Regions from separate parts of the Leisingera sp. XS_AS12 genome, predicted to be linked through region 3. Evidence: riboswitches for the same ligand, from Rfam matches in the RefSeq annotation. Region 3 holds a riboswitch; each other region holds the start of a gene.

Region 1 (4,205 bases), on a different contig from region 3:
GCGGCGCGCCCAGCGTCATCGCGCAGGCGGGCTGGCAACGGCTGTGCCCTGCCTGCAAGGCGCCGCATTTCCCGCGCACCGATCCGGTGGTCATCATGCTCATCAACCATGGCGACAGCGTGCTCCTTGGCCGCTCGCCCGGCTGGCCCGAGGGGATGTATTCGCTGCTGGCCGGTTTTGTCGAACCGGGCGAGACGCTGGAAGCCGCCGTCCGGCGCGAGGTGCTGGAGGAGACCGGCGTGGAGGTCGGCGCGGTCAGCTACCTTGCCTCCCAGCCCTGGGCCTTTCCGATGTCGCTGATGTTCGGCTGCGCCGGCACCGCGCTGAGCCGCGACATCACCATCGACCCGGCCGAGATCGAAGACGCGCTCTGGGTCAGCCGCCAGGAGATGATGGCGGCCTTTGCCGGCGAACACCCGTTGATCAAACCGGCCCGAAAAGGCGCAATTGCGCATTTTCTGCTCAAGAACTGGCTTGCGGACACGCTGGACTAGAGCGCATATTTGTGTCCAGCGCGAGAGGCACGCTCCCCCCTGTCACCGCACGGGGTACAACAGGCACGCACATCAGACATTCGGGACAGGCAGGCGAGCATGGAATTCAAAGGCAACGAAGATATCGAAGCACCCATTGCGGACGTTTTTGGGGCGATCTCCGACTTTGAAATGATGGAACGCTCCGCCCTGCGCCGCAGCATCGAGGTGCAGCGCACCGGCGATCCTGCCCACCCCGAGGCGGGGCTGACCTGGGATCTGAATTTTGCCTTCCGCGGCAAGCAGCGTCAGGCCCGGCTGGTCCTGGCCGACTATTCGCCGGTGACCGGCATGACCATCACCGGCGGTGGCAGCGGCCTGGATGGCCGCATGGAGGTGGAGCTGGTGGCCCTGTCCCCCCAGCGCACCCGCCTCTCGGTCTGGCTGAAACTGGAGGCAAGCACCCTGACCGGACGGTTGCTGCTGCAGTCTCTGAAACTGGCGCGCAACAACCTCAACCGTCGCTTCAAACTGCGCCTGGCCGATTACGCGGGCCTGACCGAGGCGCGGCTGAAGAGCACCGCCTGATCGCATCGCCCGACAACCCCGGCTGACGCCCGCGTGGCAAGACCATTGCAGGCAGACCTGCGGCCGCCGCGCGGTCGCCTTACGCTCCGTTCCTCCGGTGGCGGATGCGGATTTGCGATTGACGCGCCGGGTCAGCAGCCGCTACCGCTAAGGGGATGGTTCCCGCGCCGCGACGGATCGTGGCCGGGATGAAAAGGGAATGCGGTGCGTCCGGCCTCAGGCCGGACAAGTCCGCAACTGCCCCCGCAACTGTAAGCGGCGAGCGACCCCGGACAATCCACTGGCCCTCGGGCCGGGAAGGACCGGATCAGCATCGACCCGCAAGTCAGGAGACCTGCCATCACATGTGAAACTCGAACCCGGACGGGGCGTCCGGGCAGGGTCTGACGGCTGCGGTTGCCCGGCGACGGGCGGACTGGCACCGCTTCTCCCCCTGCCCCTCTGCCCCGCCACGCGCGGAGGGCGCATTGATGATTTGGAGCGACCAGACCCACGGCTACACGGCCACCGACTGTCCCGACCTGGGCCGTCCCTGCCCGGCAGCGGAACGCATGATCACCCGGCTGGCGGCGGCGTTGACGCAGGCGCGTCCGCTGACGCAGGAGGATTTTGAAATCACCGGCAACACCGTGCTGGACGGCTGCCCCAAGTCCTGCCCGGCGCAATTCGCCGCCAGCCATGACAGGATCCGCATCTACTGCGGTGTCGAGGCCCAGACCTCGCGGGCCGGGCTTGACCGTTTTGCCGATGCCATGTTCAGCCCCGGCGACAGTGGCTTTGCTGCCACCACCGCAACGGCGCGCCCCTGCGCCCTGATCGAGGCGATCCCGAACCCCGCCCACGCACAAGCCGCAACGCAGGTTTCGCTCGGCTGACGCCCTCCGCCCCCCCGCTACCCCGCCCGCGACCTGCGCCGTTGGCGGTCCGCCCCCGGCTGCTGCACGTCTTCAGCTGGGGCGCCGCAGCCGCATGCGACCGGCATAGGCCCATTCCATCTGGGCCTGGGTCTCCACCGCGCAGGGGCGCAAGCTGCGCAGTCGCGCCAGCGCCTGCGCCGGCAGCTCTCCGGCTTCGATCATCAGCCGCAGCACCGCCATGCCAGAGCGCCCGCAGCCGCCCTTGCAATGCACCAGCACCCGACCGCCTCCGGCCAGCGCGCGCCGCGCCTTGCGGCTGGCGGTCGGCCATTTCAGGGCCACCCGTCTCGACGGGGTGTCGAAGTCCGCCACCGGCAAATGGATCCAGCGACAGGCCATGCTTTGCAGATCCGCGCCCAGGCGCACACCGCCCGCGGCGACTTGCTCCGCCTCCGTTGTCATCGAGATCACCAGCCCCGGCTTCCACGCGTTGATCTGCGCGAGATCACCGACATAATCGCCACCGCTCCCCGGCAGCTTGCACAGGGCCAGCAGACCGCCCCCAACCGAAAGGGCATGAAGGGTCAGATTGACGGGATCGTGAGCCGCCATCGGCGCGGGCGTCGGCTGCTCCGCCACCCCAGAGGTTTTGTCAGAATGCATGGCGCCTCCCTGCCTGCGCGCGCCCCGCCCGATCCCACCCGGGCCTTACCACCGAGTCTAGCCGCGCCAGCCGCAAATCCCAAAAGGTTTTTCCGCCGCCCCGCGCCGCCCTTCTGCGGTGGACGAACCGGGCGCGCTCCAATACCCTGCGCGATACGCGGCATAACCAATCCGAATCCGGCACGAGACACCATGAGCGACACCCCCAGCGAAAGCGGCCCATCCCAATACCAGGTACTGGCGCGCAAATACCGGCCCGAGACCTTTGCCGACCTGGTCGGCCAGGACGCCATGGTCCGCACGCTGAAGAACGCCTTTGCCGCCGACCGCATCGCCCAGGCCTTCATCATGACCGGCATCCGCGGCACCGGGAAGACCACCACCGCGCGGATCATCGCCAAGGGCATGAACTGCATCGGCGTCGACGGCACCGGCGGCCCGACCACCGACCCCTGCGGCAAGTGCGAACATTGCGTGGCGATCATGGAAGGCCGCCACGTCGACGTGATGGAGATGGACGCCGCCTCCCGCACCGGCGTCGGCGACATCCGCGAGATCATCGACTCGGTGCAGTACCGCGCCGCCTCCGCGCGCTACAAGATCTACATCATCGACGAGGTCCACATGCTGTCGACCTCCGCCTTCAACGCGCTGTTGAAGACGCTGGAGGAGCCGCCGGCGCATGTGAAGTTCATCTTTGCCACCACCGAGATCCGCAAGGTGCCGGTCACCGTTCTGTCGCGCTGCCAGCGCTTTGATCTGCGCCGCATCGAGCCGGAGGTGATGATCTCGCTGTTGCGCAGGATCGCCACCGCCGAAGGGGCCGAGATTGCCGATGACGCGCTGGCGCTGATCACCCGCGCCGCCGAAGGCTCGGCCCGCGATGCGACCTCTCTCTTGGACCAGGCGATCTCCCACGGGGCGGGCGAGACCACCGCCGATCAGGTCCGCGCCATGCTGGGCCTGGCCGACCGCGGCCGGGTGCTGGACCTGATGGACATGATCCTGCGCGGCGACGCCGCAGGCGCCCTCACCGAGCTCAGCGCGCAATATGCCGAAGGCGCCGATCCCCTGGCGGTGCTGCGCGACCTGGCCGAGATCACCCACTGGGTTTCGGTCGTCAAGATCACCCCCGACGCCGCCGAGGACCCCACCGTCAGCCCGGACGAGCGCGCCCGCGGCCTGGCGATGGCCGAAACCCTGCACATGCGGGTGCTCAGCCGGATGTGGCAATTGCTGCTGAAGGCGCTGGAGGAAGTGGCCGCCGCCCCCAACGCGATGATGGCCGCCGAGATGGCGGTGATCCGCATGACCCATGTGGCCGACCTGCCCACCCCCGAGGAACTGGTGCGCAAGCTGAAAGATGCCACCCCGCCGCCCCTGCCGCCGAATGGCCCCGGCGGTGGCGCGATGGCCGGTATGGGTGGCATGGGCAGCGCCCCGGGGGCACCGGTCTCGGGCGCCCCGGTCGGCTATGGCCAGCCGGAGCCCGGTCCGGGCGGTCCGGGCGGCGGGCCGATGGCCCATGGCGGCGGCGGCACCATGGCCGCTTTGGCGCCACAGGTTGATGCCGCTCTGGCCCGCTATCCGACGTTTGAACATGTCGTCGAGCTGATCCGCAGCC
Region 2 (4,205 bases), on a different contig from region 3:
TTGACCGTCATATTCGGCCAGCAATGCGCGGGCCGCCCTTTCGCGCCCCAAAGCTTTGCCCATCTGCAGGATCCGGTCGCGTACATCAGTCAGGGAGTCGGCAGGTTGAAACACCACCACCGGCACCCCCAAACGCCGCAGCATTTCGGTGGTGGCCCGGGTGGAAAACGCGCCAGCAATCACCAGATCCGGCTTGAGCAGATAAATCTCCTCTGCCCTGCCATGATTGATTGGATAAGCCATGGCCTCGTCAACCATGGCCGAGGCGCGGGTATCCCGCGCGATATAGGAGACAGAGATCAACTGGCCAGGTGCGGCCAAAAGCATTGCCAGCTGATCGGTACATAGGTTCATCGAAACCACGCGAGACGGCCCGGCAAAGGCACCGGTCGTAGCCCACAACAGGGCAAGTACTATGCCGGACAATCTGCGCATGGATCAGAAGGAAGCTCTTATGCCGACATAGGCAGCCCGGCCACGTTTGGCATAGCCCCAGACATCGGCATATTCCTCGTCAAACAGGTTGGTGATACGACCAGTCAGCACCACGTTGCTGTTCAACTCATACTGCGCCGACAGATCCACCGTGGTGTAATTGGGCAATTCCACTGTGGAATAGGAGCCAAAGAACTGGCTGTCCCAATTGCCCGCAATATGACGCATATCAGCCGTCACCGAGCCGCGCCCCTGGAAAGTCTGCAGGGTTGCGCTGAGCAGTAGCTCATGCTCCGGGCGGCGGATTTCGACAGAGCCATCAGGATTGGTCGCGTCCAGGTAGGTATAGGACAGGCGCAAGTCGAGATTTTCGGTGGCGTCGAGGCTGGCGGTGAGTTCAATACCTTTGCGATCACTGTCTCCGGCCTGGTTGCGATAGGACCTGGTAGTGGCGTTCACCACATAGTTTTCGATCTCGCCGGTCAGGGTTTCGTCAAAGTAGGTGACATCAACCAGCCCGCGCCCCTGAAGGAAGGGCACTTCGACGCCGATGTCGAAGCTGCGGTTCTCTTCCGGTTTAAGGTTCGGATTGCCAAGATAGGTCGTGGTACCAAAAGTCGAGTTAGCGAAAAGTTCGAAATAAGAGGGGTTCACGATACCGGTCCCCGCCGAGCCATGCAAACGTATGCCGCTACCGGCAAAGGTATAAGAGGCGCTGGCGTTCCAACTGGTCGCATCTTCAAAAGCACTGTTATTGTCGCGCCGCACGCCGAGTTGCAGGTCCAGGCCATTTGCAAAGCTGCCACGGTATTCCAGGGCGATCGAGTTGGTTCTACGCGCATAAAGAGGATTGCTGCTGCTGGAATCCTCTTCCCATTCCAGAATTGCGTTGAGCAGATGATCGGCGTCATCGGCAGGCTGTCCATTCAGGCCAAAGCTCAGAAGATATTTGGCGGCTTCCGTTTTTGTTTCGGTCGCAGCCCCGCCGTTTCGGGCACTGTCATAGTCTGTACGCTCGAACGCCAGGCGATGCTTCAAACGTCCACCCAGTGTATCCAGTTCAGCAAAAAACTGTGCCAGACGCTCCTCTCTGTCGGCATATTGCGTCGGATCATCCACCACATAGCCAGCCGGATCGGTTGCGCTCCATGATGTGCTATCACTGTCGTAATGTTCTTCTGAGGTGCGTACATTAAAACCAAGTTGGAAGTGGTCCGTAACCAGATAGTCCCCCTTCAGTTGCAGTGTGGTTCGACGAATGCCGTCTTCCTCACCACCGTCACCAGAAGTGTCGTAACCATCGTCTTCGTCATGAGCCAAACTGAAGGAGAGGCCGCCACGCTCAGTTCGTGTCGAGACACGTGCCGAAGCACGGTAGCCATCGGTGCCATACTCCGCACTGCCGCCATATTCAGTGCCAATTTCGCCAGTCTTGGTAATGATATTGATCACCCCAGCCGAGGCATTGGAGCCATAGAACACCGATTGCGGGCCGCGCAGGACCTCGATGCGCTCAATATTGGCAGTATCCAGCCCCGACAGGATATACTCGCTGTCCCCACCGGAGGCTTCGATACCATCAATCAGGATCAGAGTATGATTGGCTTCGCCACCGCGGATGCGAACCTGGGTAAAGCTGTCACCCGAACCGTTCACCATCAGGCCGGGAATGGCCCGCAGGGCATTTTGGACCGTGGTGATGCCGCGCTCTTTGATTTCTTCGCTGGTCAGGACCGAGACCGAGCGACCGTATTTCTGTGCTTCCACCGGGGTGAAGCCGCCAGAGACGATGATTTCTCCCAGATCTGTGATTTCGAAGTCCTGGGCTATCGCCAGGGCTGGAGAAGCGGCCAAAGCCGCGGCCAAGGACAGGCGTACCTTGCTCATAGTTTTTCCTCACGGCCTATGGGAGCGCCCACAAGCCAAGCATCCGCCCAAATTGGGCAGAAATTAAAATTTGGAGTCTTTGAGAGGCACTGCCTCCGCAGACGGTGAAAATGCCACCACTACGGAAGTCCGTTGTCCTTGGCGCGCCCCGCACCCGGACAGGGTGATCATCCTGGCAGGTCTCCTGACTCGCGGGTCGAGGCCTTGCTACGCCTTCCCACCCCTTGGGGCAGTGGCTTGTTGCAGCAGTGCTCTCCGCTCACAGTTGCGGGGGCAGTCACGGATTCGGCGCCTGTTGGCTACACCTCACCGTGTTCCCTATTAACCGGGTGGTTTCCCAGCCGGACCAGAACGGTTGCGATGTAGGCCGAAAGTAAATTCTTTGTCAAGCACAGCGAGAGCCCAGTTTTTTCAAGACAAGCAGACCCGCAGCCTTTGGAAATCACTTCCGGGCCTTAGGCCCGGAGTAGCGATAGATGTGCAGCCCGGATCGCATGAACCGGTAAATGGACAGTGACGACCCGGCGGGTCAAATCCACACCAAGGATGGTGACATGGGTGGTCGGCCCCGGACATCCGGGATCGTCGCAGTCCATTTCGACAACGGTAATCAGGGCAAGCTGCCCGGCACCGGCCATATCACGCACCAAGTGCTTTACGCGCTGGATATGCCACAGTGTGGTTGCCTTCCCTTTGATTTGGGCGGCAAAACTCACAGCTGTGTCGGGTTCGCTGCATCGCCATAGGTGGCAACCGGATCAAAACTCTTTTGGTCTTCCATGAAAACCAGCAGGGCACCCGCTGCGCTTCCAGTCGGTATAGCCCGGTAAAAACAGGACCTGTAGCCCACATGGCAGGAAGCACCAGAGCCTGCAACTGCCACACGCAGCCAGATGGCGTCCTGGTCGTCATCGATACGCGCTTCGACAACCTGCTGGACCAAGCCAGACGTTGCTCCCTTGCGCCAGAGAGTTTGACGGGCGCGGCTGAAGTAATGCGCCTCGCCGGTCTCCAACGTCAGCCGCAGGGCCTCTGCAGTCATCCAGCCAAGCATCAGAACCTCGCTGCTGTCCGCGTCAGTGGTGATGCAGGGTATTAGCCCGTCGGGACCGAACTTGGGTGCCAGCACGCAGCCCTCTTCGACTTCCTCGACCGATAGGCGGGGGGCGAAACGAATTTTGTCCACTTGGATACCTTGTTTTCTGTTATGTTATCTTATAACACCATGGCCATTCATGCTTCGCAACCAGAAAGAGCGGCACGACATGCAAAGCCAGACCCCTGTCACCTTGCTCACCGGCTTTCTGGGCGCGGGAAAAACCACGCTTTTGAACCGGCTGCTGCATGATCCCGCAGCGGGCCGTATCGCGGTTGTTGTCAATGAATTTGGCGATGCCGGCCTGGACCATGACCTGATCGAAGAGGCTGCCGAAGATGTGGTTCTGATGGCAGCCGGCTGCATCTGCTGCTCGATCCGCGGGGATCTGTCGAGGACGCTGATGTCCCTGCTGAACCGCCGCTCCCAAGGGGAACTGGCGTTTGACCGCGTGGTGATTGAAACCACCGGGCTGGCGGATCCGGGTCCGGTCCACCACACTTTGCTGATCGACAAGGAATTGGCCGCCAGTTTTGCATTGGATGGCATCGTGACCGCTGTCGATTCCGTTCTGGGCGAGGATACGCTGAATCAGCACGCCGAGGCGCAGGCACAGGTTGCCATGGCCGACCGGATTGTACTGACCAAGCGGGATCTGGCCAACCGGGCTGCCAAGCGGGCGCTGGCCCGGCGGCTTGACCGGCTGAACCCCGGCGCCCGGCGGATCGAGGCCGAGCATGGAGCCGTCCCCTCAGGGGCGTTGTTCGGGCTCAGCGCCTTGGGCCAG
Region 3 (4,205 bases):
ACTTCACCGGCTCTGGCGGCCAGGAGCTGAGCGTGTCCGGTGCCAGCGGCAACCTGTCGGCGCGCTACAAGGTGACGGACGCGCTGTCGCTGCGGGCAGGGTATTCGAGCGTGTTCGGCGGCATCCAGCTGGAAGACAACTATGTCTTCGATCCGGGCTGGACCTATGCCGGGCTGGAAAGTTCGCGGGCCGAGAATTTCAACCTCGGCGTCGACTGGAGCGCGGGCAATCTCACGCTGGGGGCCGAGGTCTTTCGCACCGAGGTCGAGAATGCGCGTGAAAACTCGGGCAACATTGATTTCCAAAGTGAAGGCTACAGCCTGGGCGCGACCTATGGCTGGCTTGGTGGTTTCGTGCGGCTGAGCTTCACCGACAGCGACATCGAGCTTAACGGCGGTTCTACCGGCAGCTACGAGGCGCGCGATCTGGGGGCACCGCTGGGGCAGGTGCTGGCATTGCAGGTCCAGCAGGAACTGCCGCAGTACAGCCTGCTCGTGGGCGGCAGCCTGGATCTGGCCCGCGACTACGACACCGGCGGAGCGGGCACCCAGGAGCTGGACGGCTATGAGGTCGTGAACGTCTTCGCCGAATATACCCCGCCGTCGCTGAACGGCGTGACCCTGCGGGCCTCGGTGCAGAACCTGTTTGACGCGGACTACGCCGACCGGGCCACCTATGGCGGCGAATATGCTTCGATCGTGCCGCTGAAGGAGCCGGGGCGCACCTTCATGATCGAGGCGGTCGCGCGGTTCTGAGGATCAGCCGTGAAGCCGCCTGCGGCGCGGCTTCACGGCAGCAGCTTGATCAGCAGGCGCGACAGGGCATAGGCCTCCTCGGTGGTCAGATGCTGGCCGATCTCGGTCTGCATCGCCTCCCAGTAGGTTGGCCAGATCTTCGCATGCAGCCCGGCGCCGCGGTCGGTGAGAAAGAGGATCTGCTTGCGCCGCCCGTCGGCAATGAATTCGCGCCGCAGCAGCCCGTCCTTTTCCATCCGGGCCACATGTCGGGAGAGCGCGTATTGCGGCACGAACAGCTTGTCCTCCAGCGCCGCCATCGGCTGGCCGTCGGCACCGGCGCGCTCCAGTTCGAGCAGGATCTCGTACCAGATCGGGTCATTGATGCCATGGCTCCTCAGCGCCCGCGCGATCCGCGGGTGGAACTTGCGGTGGGCGCGCATGATGTTGAACCAGGCGCGGTTGTAGGCAATCGCTTCGTCGTCGTCTCCGAAGAAGGCGGCGTTCGGCGAGGGGCCGGGGCGGGTGGTCATGGTCGCGTCCTTTCAGGTGGCACCAATGCAAACGCCCAGAACGCAGACCAATGCCGGGCGCGGCGTGTTGAAACGGTTTAAAATCAATATCTGCCAGTATCTTGGCTAATATCAATTCTAAGGAGCAGCAATGCAAACACGCGCGGTTTTCCACTCGGCGCAGGCCGCAGGCCTTTATACGCGCCTCGTCCGCCATTTCGGTCACAAGATCCCGGTCGTCGAGAGCCCGGAGGGGGCGGAGCTGCAATTCGTCTGCGGTCTGGCGCAGCTGCGCCATGACGCGGATCGGCTGAGCATACACGTCACGTCCGCGACCGCGACCGAGCTGGCGCAGACCTGCGAGGTGGTGGAAAGCCATCTGCTGCGCTTTGCCTTTCGCGAGGACCCGGCCCCGCTGGTGTGGCACCGGGGCTGAGACCCGTGCGGCTTTTCCTGTGGATATCGAAAACAACATATTGACGGGTGGCTAGGGTATAACCCTATATGGAGTGGCTTTGGTGCCTGTGATTCACATCAGAGGCTAAGAGGGAAACCGGTGTAATTCCGGTGCTGCCCCCGCAACTGTAAGCGGCGAGTCAAACCCCATATGCCACTGGCGCACCGGCGCCGGGAAGGCGGGCCAGACGTCGGAGCCGCAAGCCAGGAGACCTGCCAGGGCTGATGAGACGTGAACCACAGGCGGCGGGCCTGGGTGCGTGGACCGGCCTGCCCCCTGCAGCGCCGCCCGTGACCCTGTCCCCTTGTCCGCAACAGCAGATAGGGACCAGACCAATGACCATCACCGTGTATTCCAAACCGGCCTGCGTGCAATGCACCGCCACCACCCGCGCGCTGGATGCGCGCGGGCTGGCCTATGAGGTGATCGACCTCAGCGAGGACAGTACGGCGCTGCAGAAGGTGCAGGACATGGGCTATCGCCAGGCGCCGGTGGTCGTCGCCGGGGAGAGCCATTGGGCGGGCTTTCGCCCCGACATGATCGCTCGCCTGGCCTGACGCCGTGGCGGGGCTGGTCTATTTCTCCAGCGGCTCCGGCAATACCCATCGCTTTGCCACGCGGCTTGGCCTTGCGGCCACGCGCCTGCCGCTGCGCCACGGCGAGCCGCTGCCGCAGATCCTCGCGCCCTTCGTGTTGATCTGTCCGACCTATGCGGACGGGCAGGGGCGCGGCGCCGTGCCCAAGCAGGTGATCCGGCTGCTGAACCAGCCGCCCCTGCGGGCGCTGCTGCGCGGTGTGATCGGCGCGGGCAACCGAAACTTTGGCGAAACCTTCGCGCTGGCGGGCGACGTGATCGCCCGCAAATGCAATGTGCCGGTGCTGTACCGCTTTGAATTGGCCGGCACCGAAACCGACATCGCCCGCGTTCGCGCCGGGCTGCAGAAATTCTGGGGGACGGAATGCTCGATTCCAGCGTAGCCGGCGAGCGCGACTACCACGCGCTGAACGCCATGCTGAACCTTTATGATGCGGAGGGAAACATCCAGTTCGAGGCCGACCGGGAGGCGGCGCGGCAGTATTTCCTGACCCATGTGAACCAGAACACCGTGTTCTTTCATTCGCTGGATGAAAAGCTGGGGTATCTGGTTGAGGAAGGCTACTACGAAGCTGAGGTGCTGGAGCCATATGACCGCGCCTTCCTGCACCGGATCTGGGACGCGGCCTATGCGCATAAATTCCGCTTTCCGACCTTCCTGGGGGCTTTCAAGTATTACACCTCCTATACGCTGAAGACCCGCGATGGCGGCCGGTACCTGGAACGCTACGAGGACCGCGTGGTGATGGTGGCGCTGACGCTGGCGCGCGGCGACGAGGCGCTGGCGCTGCGGCTGATGGAGGAGATCATCACCGGCCGCTTCCAGCCCGCCACGCCCACCTTCCTGAATGCCGGCAAGAAGAGCCGGGGCGAGCTGATCTCCTGCTTTCTTCTGCGGCTGGAGGACAACATGGAAAGTATCGGCCGCGGCATCAACTCGGCGTTGCAGCTGAGCAAGCGCGGCGGCGGCGTGGCGCTGATGCTGACCAACATCCGCGAACATGGTGCGCCGATCAAAGGCATCGAGAACCAGTCCTCTGGCGTGATCCCGGTGATGAAACTGCTCGAAGACAGCTTTTCCTACGCGAACCAGCTGGGCGCGCGGCAGGGGGCGGGGGCGGTTTACCTCAACGCGCACCACCCGGACATTCTGCGCTTCCTCGACACCAAACGCGAAAATGCGGATGAGAAGATCCGTATCAAGACCCTGTCACTGGGCGTGGTAATCCCCGACATCACCTTTGAATTGGCGAAGAAAAACGAGGACATGTACCTGTTCTCGCCGCATGACGTGGAGAAGGTGCACGGGGTGCCTTTCTCGGAGGTTTCGGTCAGCGAGCGCTATCACGAGCTGGTCGATGATCCGCGCATCCGCAAGCAGAAGATCAATGCCCGGCAGTTTTTTCAGACTCTGGCGGAGATCCAGTTCGAGAGCGGTTATCCCTATATCATGTTCGAGGATACGGTGAACGCTGCCAATCCGGTGGCCGGGCGCATCACCATGTCGAACCTTTGCTCGGAAATCCTGCAGGTGAACGAGGCGTCGGAGTTCAATGACGACCTCAGCTACAAGCACCTGGGCACGGATATCTCCTGCAATCTGGGCTCGATGAATATCGCCAAGGCGATGGATGGCGGCGATCTGGCGGCCACGGTGGAGACCGCCGTGCGCGCGCTGAGCGCGGTGTCGGAGATGAGCGCGATCGACTCGGTGCCCTCCGTGCGGCGGGGCAATGACGAAAGCCACGCGATCGGCCTGGGGCAGATGAACCTGCACGGGTTCCTGGCGCGCGAGCACATCCACTATGGCAGCGCCGAGGGCATTGATTTCACCAACATCTATTTTTGCGCCGTGTTGTATCACGCGCTGCGGGCCTCGAACAAAATCGCGCAGGAGAAGGGCGAGG
Region 4 (4,205 bases), on a different contig from region 3:
CGCGGCTACCGCGCTGGGGTTCAAGAACTACGACCCTGAGCTGCCCTTTGCCGGCGTTATCCTGAACCGCGTCGCCAGCCCGCGGCATGAGCGGCTGACCCGGCTGGGGATGGAAAAGGCAGGCATCAAGGTGCTGGGCTCCCTGCCCCGCCGCGGTGACCTGACCCTGCCGGAGCGGCATCTCGGCCTCATCCAGGCAGTCGAACACCCCGATCTGGAAGCCGCCATCGCAGGCTACGCCGCCTTCCTGCGCGAGCATGTGGATCTGGAAGCGATCAAATCCGCGGCGCTGTCCGGTCAGGCCCCGGCACCCGCCAGCCTGCCCACACCGCCCGCGCAGCGCATTGCGCTGGCGCGCGATGCGGCGTTTTCCTTCACCTACCCGCACCTGCTGGAAGGCTGGCGTGCCGCTGGCGCCGAGATTCTGCCCTTCTCGCCCTTGGCGGATGAGCCCCCGGCCCTGGACGCTGACCTGGTCTGGCTGCCCGGAGGCTATCCCGAACTGCATGGCGGGGCGCTGGCCGCGGCAGAGACCTTCCGCGCGGGCGTTCGGAAACACGCGCAGACCAAGCCGGTGCACGGCGAATGCGGCGGCTACATGGCGCTCGGCGAGGCGCTGATCGACAAGCAGGGCAACCGCCACCAGATGCTGGGCCTGCTGGGGCTGGTGACGTCTTATGAGAAGCGCAAATTCCACCTCGGCTACCGCCGCGCGGTGCTGCAGGCGGAGATACCCGGCTTTGCTGCCGGCACCGCCTTGCGCGGTCACGAATTCCACTATTCCACCATTCTGGAAGAACCCGACGCGCCGCTGGCCAATGTCATGGACGCCGACGGAAACCCGGTGCCCGAGACCGGATCGGTCAAGTGCAATGTGACCGGCACCTTCTTCCACCTGATCACCGGAGAACGCGCATGAGCGGCTTTGTCAGCTTTGTCTCCTCCGGGCCCGGCGATCCGGAGCTGTTGACCGTGAAAGCCGTCAAACGGCTGGAGACGGCGGATGCGATCCTGTTCGATGATCTGTCCTCTGGCCCGATCCTGAGCCATGCCCGTGCCGATGCCGACCTGGTGGGCGTGGGCAAACGCGCCGGGCGACCTTCGCCCAAGCAGGACCATGTCAGCCAGCTGCTGGTCGATTATGCCTCCTCCGGGCTGCGGGTGGTGCGACTGAAATCCGGCGACTCGGGCGTCTTCGGCCGTCTCGAGGAAGAAATCACCGCCCTGCGCGAAGCCGGAATCGGGTTTGAGATCGTGCCAGGCGTCACCGCGGCCTCGGCGGCGGCGGCGGCGGCCAATATCCCGCTCACCCGTCGGCTGACCGCGCGGCGGCTGCAGTTCATCACCGGCCATGACGTGACCGGCGGGCTGCCGGACGATCTGAACATGGCGGCGCTGGCCGACCCGCAGGCCACCACCGTGGTCTATATGGGCAAGCGTACCTTCGTCGCGCTGGCGGAAAAGCTGATGGAGGCCGGGCTGCCTGCGGAGACCCACGCGCTGGTGGCGCAGGGCGTCTCCACCCCGGAGCAGAAGCTGTTCTGCCACACAGTCGGTGAACTGCCGCAGGTGCTGCGCGCCATGGAAACCACCGCCCCGGTGCTGATCCTCTACGGGCCGCTGGCAGATCAGGACCTGCCCGGCGCATGAGCGTGCCGACCCTCACCCTGTGCCGCACCTGCCGCGATGCGGACCCTGCCCTGCCCGGGCAGGTCGCCGCGGCACTGGAGCGCGCAGGGATCGCGGCCCATCTGACGCAGGTGGACTGCATGTCCGGCTGCCAGCGGCCGCAAACACTGGCGGTGCGCCAATCCGGCAAGACCGCCTATCTGTTCGGTGAAATTTCCGCTGGCGATCTGCCGGACGTGCTGACCTTTCTGCGCCTGTACGCCCGCAGCGCTGACGGCAATTTCGCCGATGCCCGCCCGCTGGGCAAGCTGCGCTTCAAGGCGATTGCCCGCATCCCGGGCTGACCTCGCACCGCCAATCTGCCCCCGCGGCCCGCAGATATGCCGCAGACAACCGGTCAAGGGGCGGTTTCTTCCTTGACCGGAATCGCCCCCGCGAGGCATTACCATTGAATACGGTGTCCAAAGGTGCCCAAGCACCAGGACTGAAACGGGAATGAGGACGGTGGACCAAATCGCGGCACCGCAGCCTCAACCGCCCCCGCGACTGTGAGCGGCGAGCGGCTCTCCGGCATCCACTGGCGCGCAAGACGCCGGGAAGGAGGAGAGCAGCAGCGACCCGCGAGTCAGGAGACCGGCCGTGTGCGAATGAAAACTTACGCCGTCGGGTGTGACGGCAAGGAGACCATCAATGACGACCAAGACGCTCAACGCTTCTGCCGCAGGCACTTCCGTAATCCCGGCCCTGTTTGCCGTGGTTCTCGGGCTGGGGATCCTCACGCTGACCGGCCATGTGCAGGCATCCGCGCTGCATGACGCGGCGCACGATGTACGCCACGCAACCGGCTTCCCCTGCCACTAAGGCCATGTTCAGTCGTATTTTGACCAGCGGCCTGTTCGCTGGCGCTGCAGCAGGGCTGATCACCGCCCTGCTGCAGCTTTATTTCGTGCAGCCTGTTCTGCTCCACGCCGAACTCTACGAGGGCGGTGAACTGGTGCATTTCGGCGCCGAGGCCGTGTCGGCCCATCCCGACCTGCCCGGCCTGTTCGCCGATCCGGTGCGCGACGGGCTGAGCGTCATCTTCACCATGCTCACCTACACCGGCTATGCGCTGGTCATGGTTGCATTGATGTCGGTTGCCGAGCGTCAGGGCCATGCGATCAACGCGCGCAGCGGTTTGCTCTGGGGTGTGGCAGGCTTCGTGACCTTCCACTTCGCGCCCGGCCTGTCGCTGGCCCCCGAGGTGCCCGGCGTCGCGGCCGCGGATGTCGGCCTGCGCCAGATCTGGTGGACCGCCACCGTAGCCACCGCGGGCGTGGCCATGTGGCTGATCGCCTTTGGCGGCAACATGGTCAGCTACCTGATCGCCGCGTTACTGCTGCTGGCGCCGCATGTTATCGGCGCCCCCGAACCCGAGAGTTTCTCGGGACCGGTGCCGACCGAGATCGGCGCGCTGTTTGCCGCCCGTGCCTTCGGGGTCGGAATGGCGGCCTGGGTGCTGCTGGGGGCCTTTGCCGGCCACTTCTGGCAGACCGAAGGCAAGCGCTCGCTCGCAGCGGCCTGACCCGGCTGCCCTCTTGCGCCCCGCCGGAGAAGTCCGGCGGGGACAGTTCTTGTCCGAGGAAGACTTGATGTCCCGTTCTCTCGCTCTCTTTGCCATCGGACTGCTGTTCGGAGGCGGCATCGGCTTTGTCACCGCGGCTGGCAATGGCATCACTTTTGACGGCCACGACCACGGCGACCCGGCACATCACGGCGGTGGCCACGCGGGCGCGATGGCCCATGACCACGCGACGGCGGTCGATCTGCCGTCGGGCCCGGATGCACCCCGAATTGCCATACGTCTGCACAAGGATCCCATGTCCGGCTGGAACCTGCAGGTGCTGCCGCAGAACTTCCGCTTTGCCCCGCAGAATGCTTCGGCGGAGAATGTTCCCGGTGAAGGCCACGCCCATGTCTACGTGAATGGTGAAAAACTTGCGCGGCTCTATGCAGAGTGGATTCACCTCCCGTCGCTGCCTGCCGGGGCAGTCGTCAAGGTCTCGCTGAACACCAACAACCACAGCGCGCTGACGGTGGAGGGACAGCCCGTCGAGGCCACGACAACCGTGCCGTCCGACGCTGAGGGCACCTGACCGTCACCCCGCGCTTGCAAGACCAGCGGCACGGCTCCATAGGGGGCGTGTCCACGCATGAAAGGCCCCGCCATGATCGAACTCAGCCTGATCGGTATCGGCACCGGAAACCCGCAGCACATGACCCTGCAGGCAATCGACGCGCTGAACGCGCAGGACCTGATCCTGATCCCCAACAAAGGGGGCGGCAAGGATGATCTGGCCGGGCTGCGGCGCGAAATCTGCCACCAGGCAATCAAGGGCAACGGCCCACGGATCGTCGAGTTCTCCCTGCCGGTGCGGGACGAAACCATCCGCGACTACCGCAAACGGGTCGACGATTGGCACGATGCCATTGCCGAGATCTGGTGGCAGAACATCAGCACGCATCTGCCCGACGGCGGCAAGGCGGGTTTCCTCGTCTGGGGCGATCCTTCGCTCTATGACAGCACCATGCGCATT

The links. A riboswitch is a leader RNA that binds a small molecule or an ion and turns the genes downstream of it on or off. The one in region 3 is predicted to bind cobalamin.
Region 1: linked by a shared signal. The riboswitch ahead of AB9K35_RS19775 (hypothetical protein) and the one ahead of nrdH (glutaredoxin-like protein NrdH) in region 3 are both predicted to bind cobalamin.
Region 2: linked by a shared signal. The riboswitch ahead of AB9K35_RS17145 (TonB-dependent receptor plug domain-containing protein) and the one ahead of nrdH (glutaredoxin-like protein NrdH) in region 3 are both predicted to bind cobalamin.
Region 4: linked by a shared signal. The riboswitch ahead of AB9K35_RS08735 (CbtB domain-containing protein) and the one ahead of nrdH (glutaredoxin-like protein NrdH) in region 3 are both predicted to bind cobalamin.

Annotation. Positions count from the first base shown of each region.
Region 1 is NZ_JBGFGM010000121.1:90,159-94,363, forward strand. It holds gene nudC (NAD(+) diphosphatase) at 1-494, shown strand, start outside; gene AB9K35_RS19770 (SRPBCC family protein) at 594-1,061, shown strand; cobalamin riboswitch at 1,201-1,418, shown strand; gene AB9K35_RS19775 (hypothetical protein) at 1,532-1,936, shown strand; gene AB9K35_RS19780 (protein-tyrosine phosphatase family protein) at 2,009-2,530, opposite strand; gene AB9K35_RS19785 (DNA polymerase III subunit gamma/tau) at 2,774-4,205, shown strand, end outside.
Region 2 is NZ_JBGFGM010000111.1:119,647-123,851, reverse strand. It holds gene AB9K35_RS17150 (ABC transporter substrate-binding protein) at 1-435, opposite strand, end outside; gene AB9K35_RS17145 (TonB-dependent receptor plug domain-containing protein) at 439-2,322, opposite strand; cobalamin riboswitch at 2,479-2,688, opposite strand; gene hisI (phosphoribosyl-AMP cyclohydrolase) at 3,035-3,508, opposite strand; gene AB9K35_RS17135 (GTP-binding protein) at 3,588-4,205, shown strand, end outside.
Region 3 is NZ_JBGFGM010000065.1:11,741-15,945, reverse strand. It holds gene AB9K35_RS03340 (TonB-dependent receptor plug domain-containing protein) at 1-755, shown strand, start outside; gene AB9K35_RS03335 (MarR family winged helix-turn-helix transcriptional regulator) at 788-1,267, opposite strand; gene AB9K35_RS03330 (DUF2218 domain-containing protein) at 1,398-1,682, shown strand; cobalamin riboswitch at 1,746-1,938, shown strand; gene nrdH (glutaredoxin-like protein NrdH) at 2,039-2,260, shown strand; gene nrdI (class Ib ribonucleoside-diphosphate reductase assembly flavoprotein NrdI) at 2,265-2,681, shown strand; gene nrdE (class 1b ribonucleoside-diphosphate reductase subunit alpha) at 2,663-4,205, shown strand, end outside.
Region 4 is NZ_JBGFGM010000087.1:74,871-79,075, forward strand. It holds gene AB9K35_RS08720 (cobyrinate a,c-diamide synthase) at 1-919, shown strand, start outside; gene cobA (uroporphyrinogen-III C-methyltransferase) at 916-1,650, shown strand; gene AB9K35_RS08730 (DUF1636 family protein) at 1,647-1,973, shown strand; cobalamin riboswitch at 2,068-2,286, shown strand; gene AB9K35_RS08735 (CbtB domain-containing protein) at 2,320-2,490, shown strand; gene AB9K35_RS08740 (CbtA family protein) at 2,495-3,193, shown strand; gene AB9K35_RS08745 (hypothetical protein) at 3,261-3,764, shown strand; gene cobF (precorrin-6A synthase (deacetylating)) at 3,837-4,205, shown strand, end outside.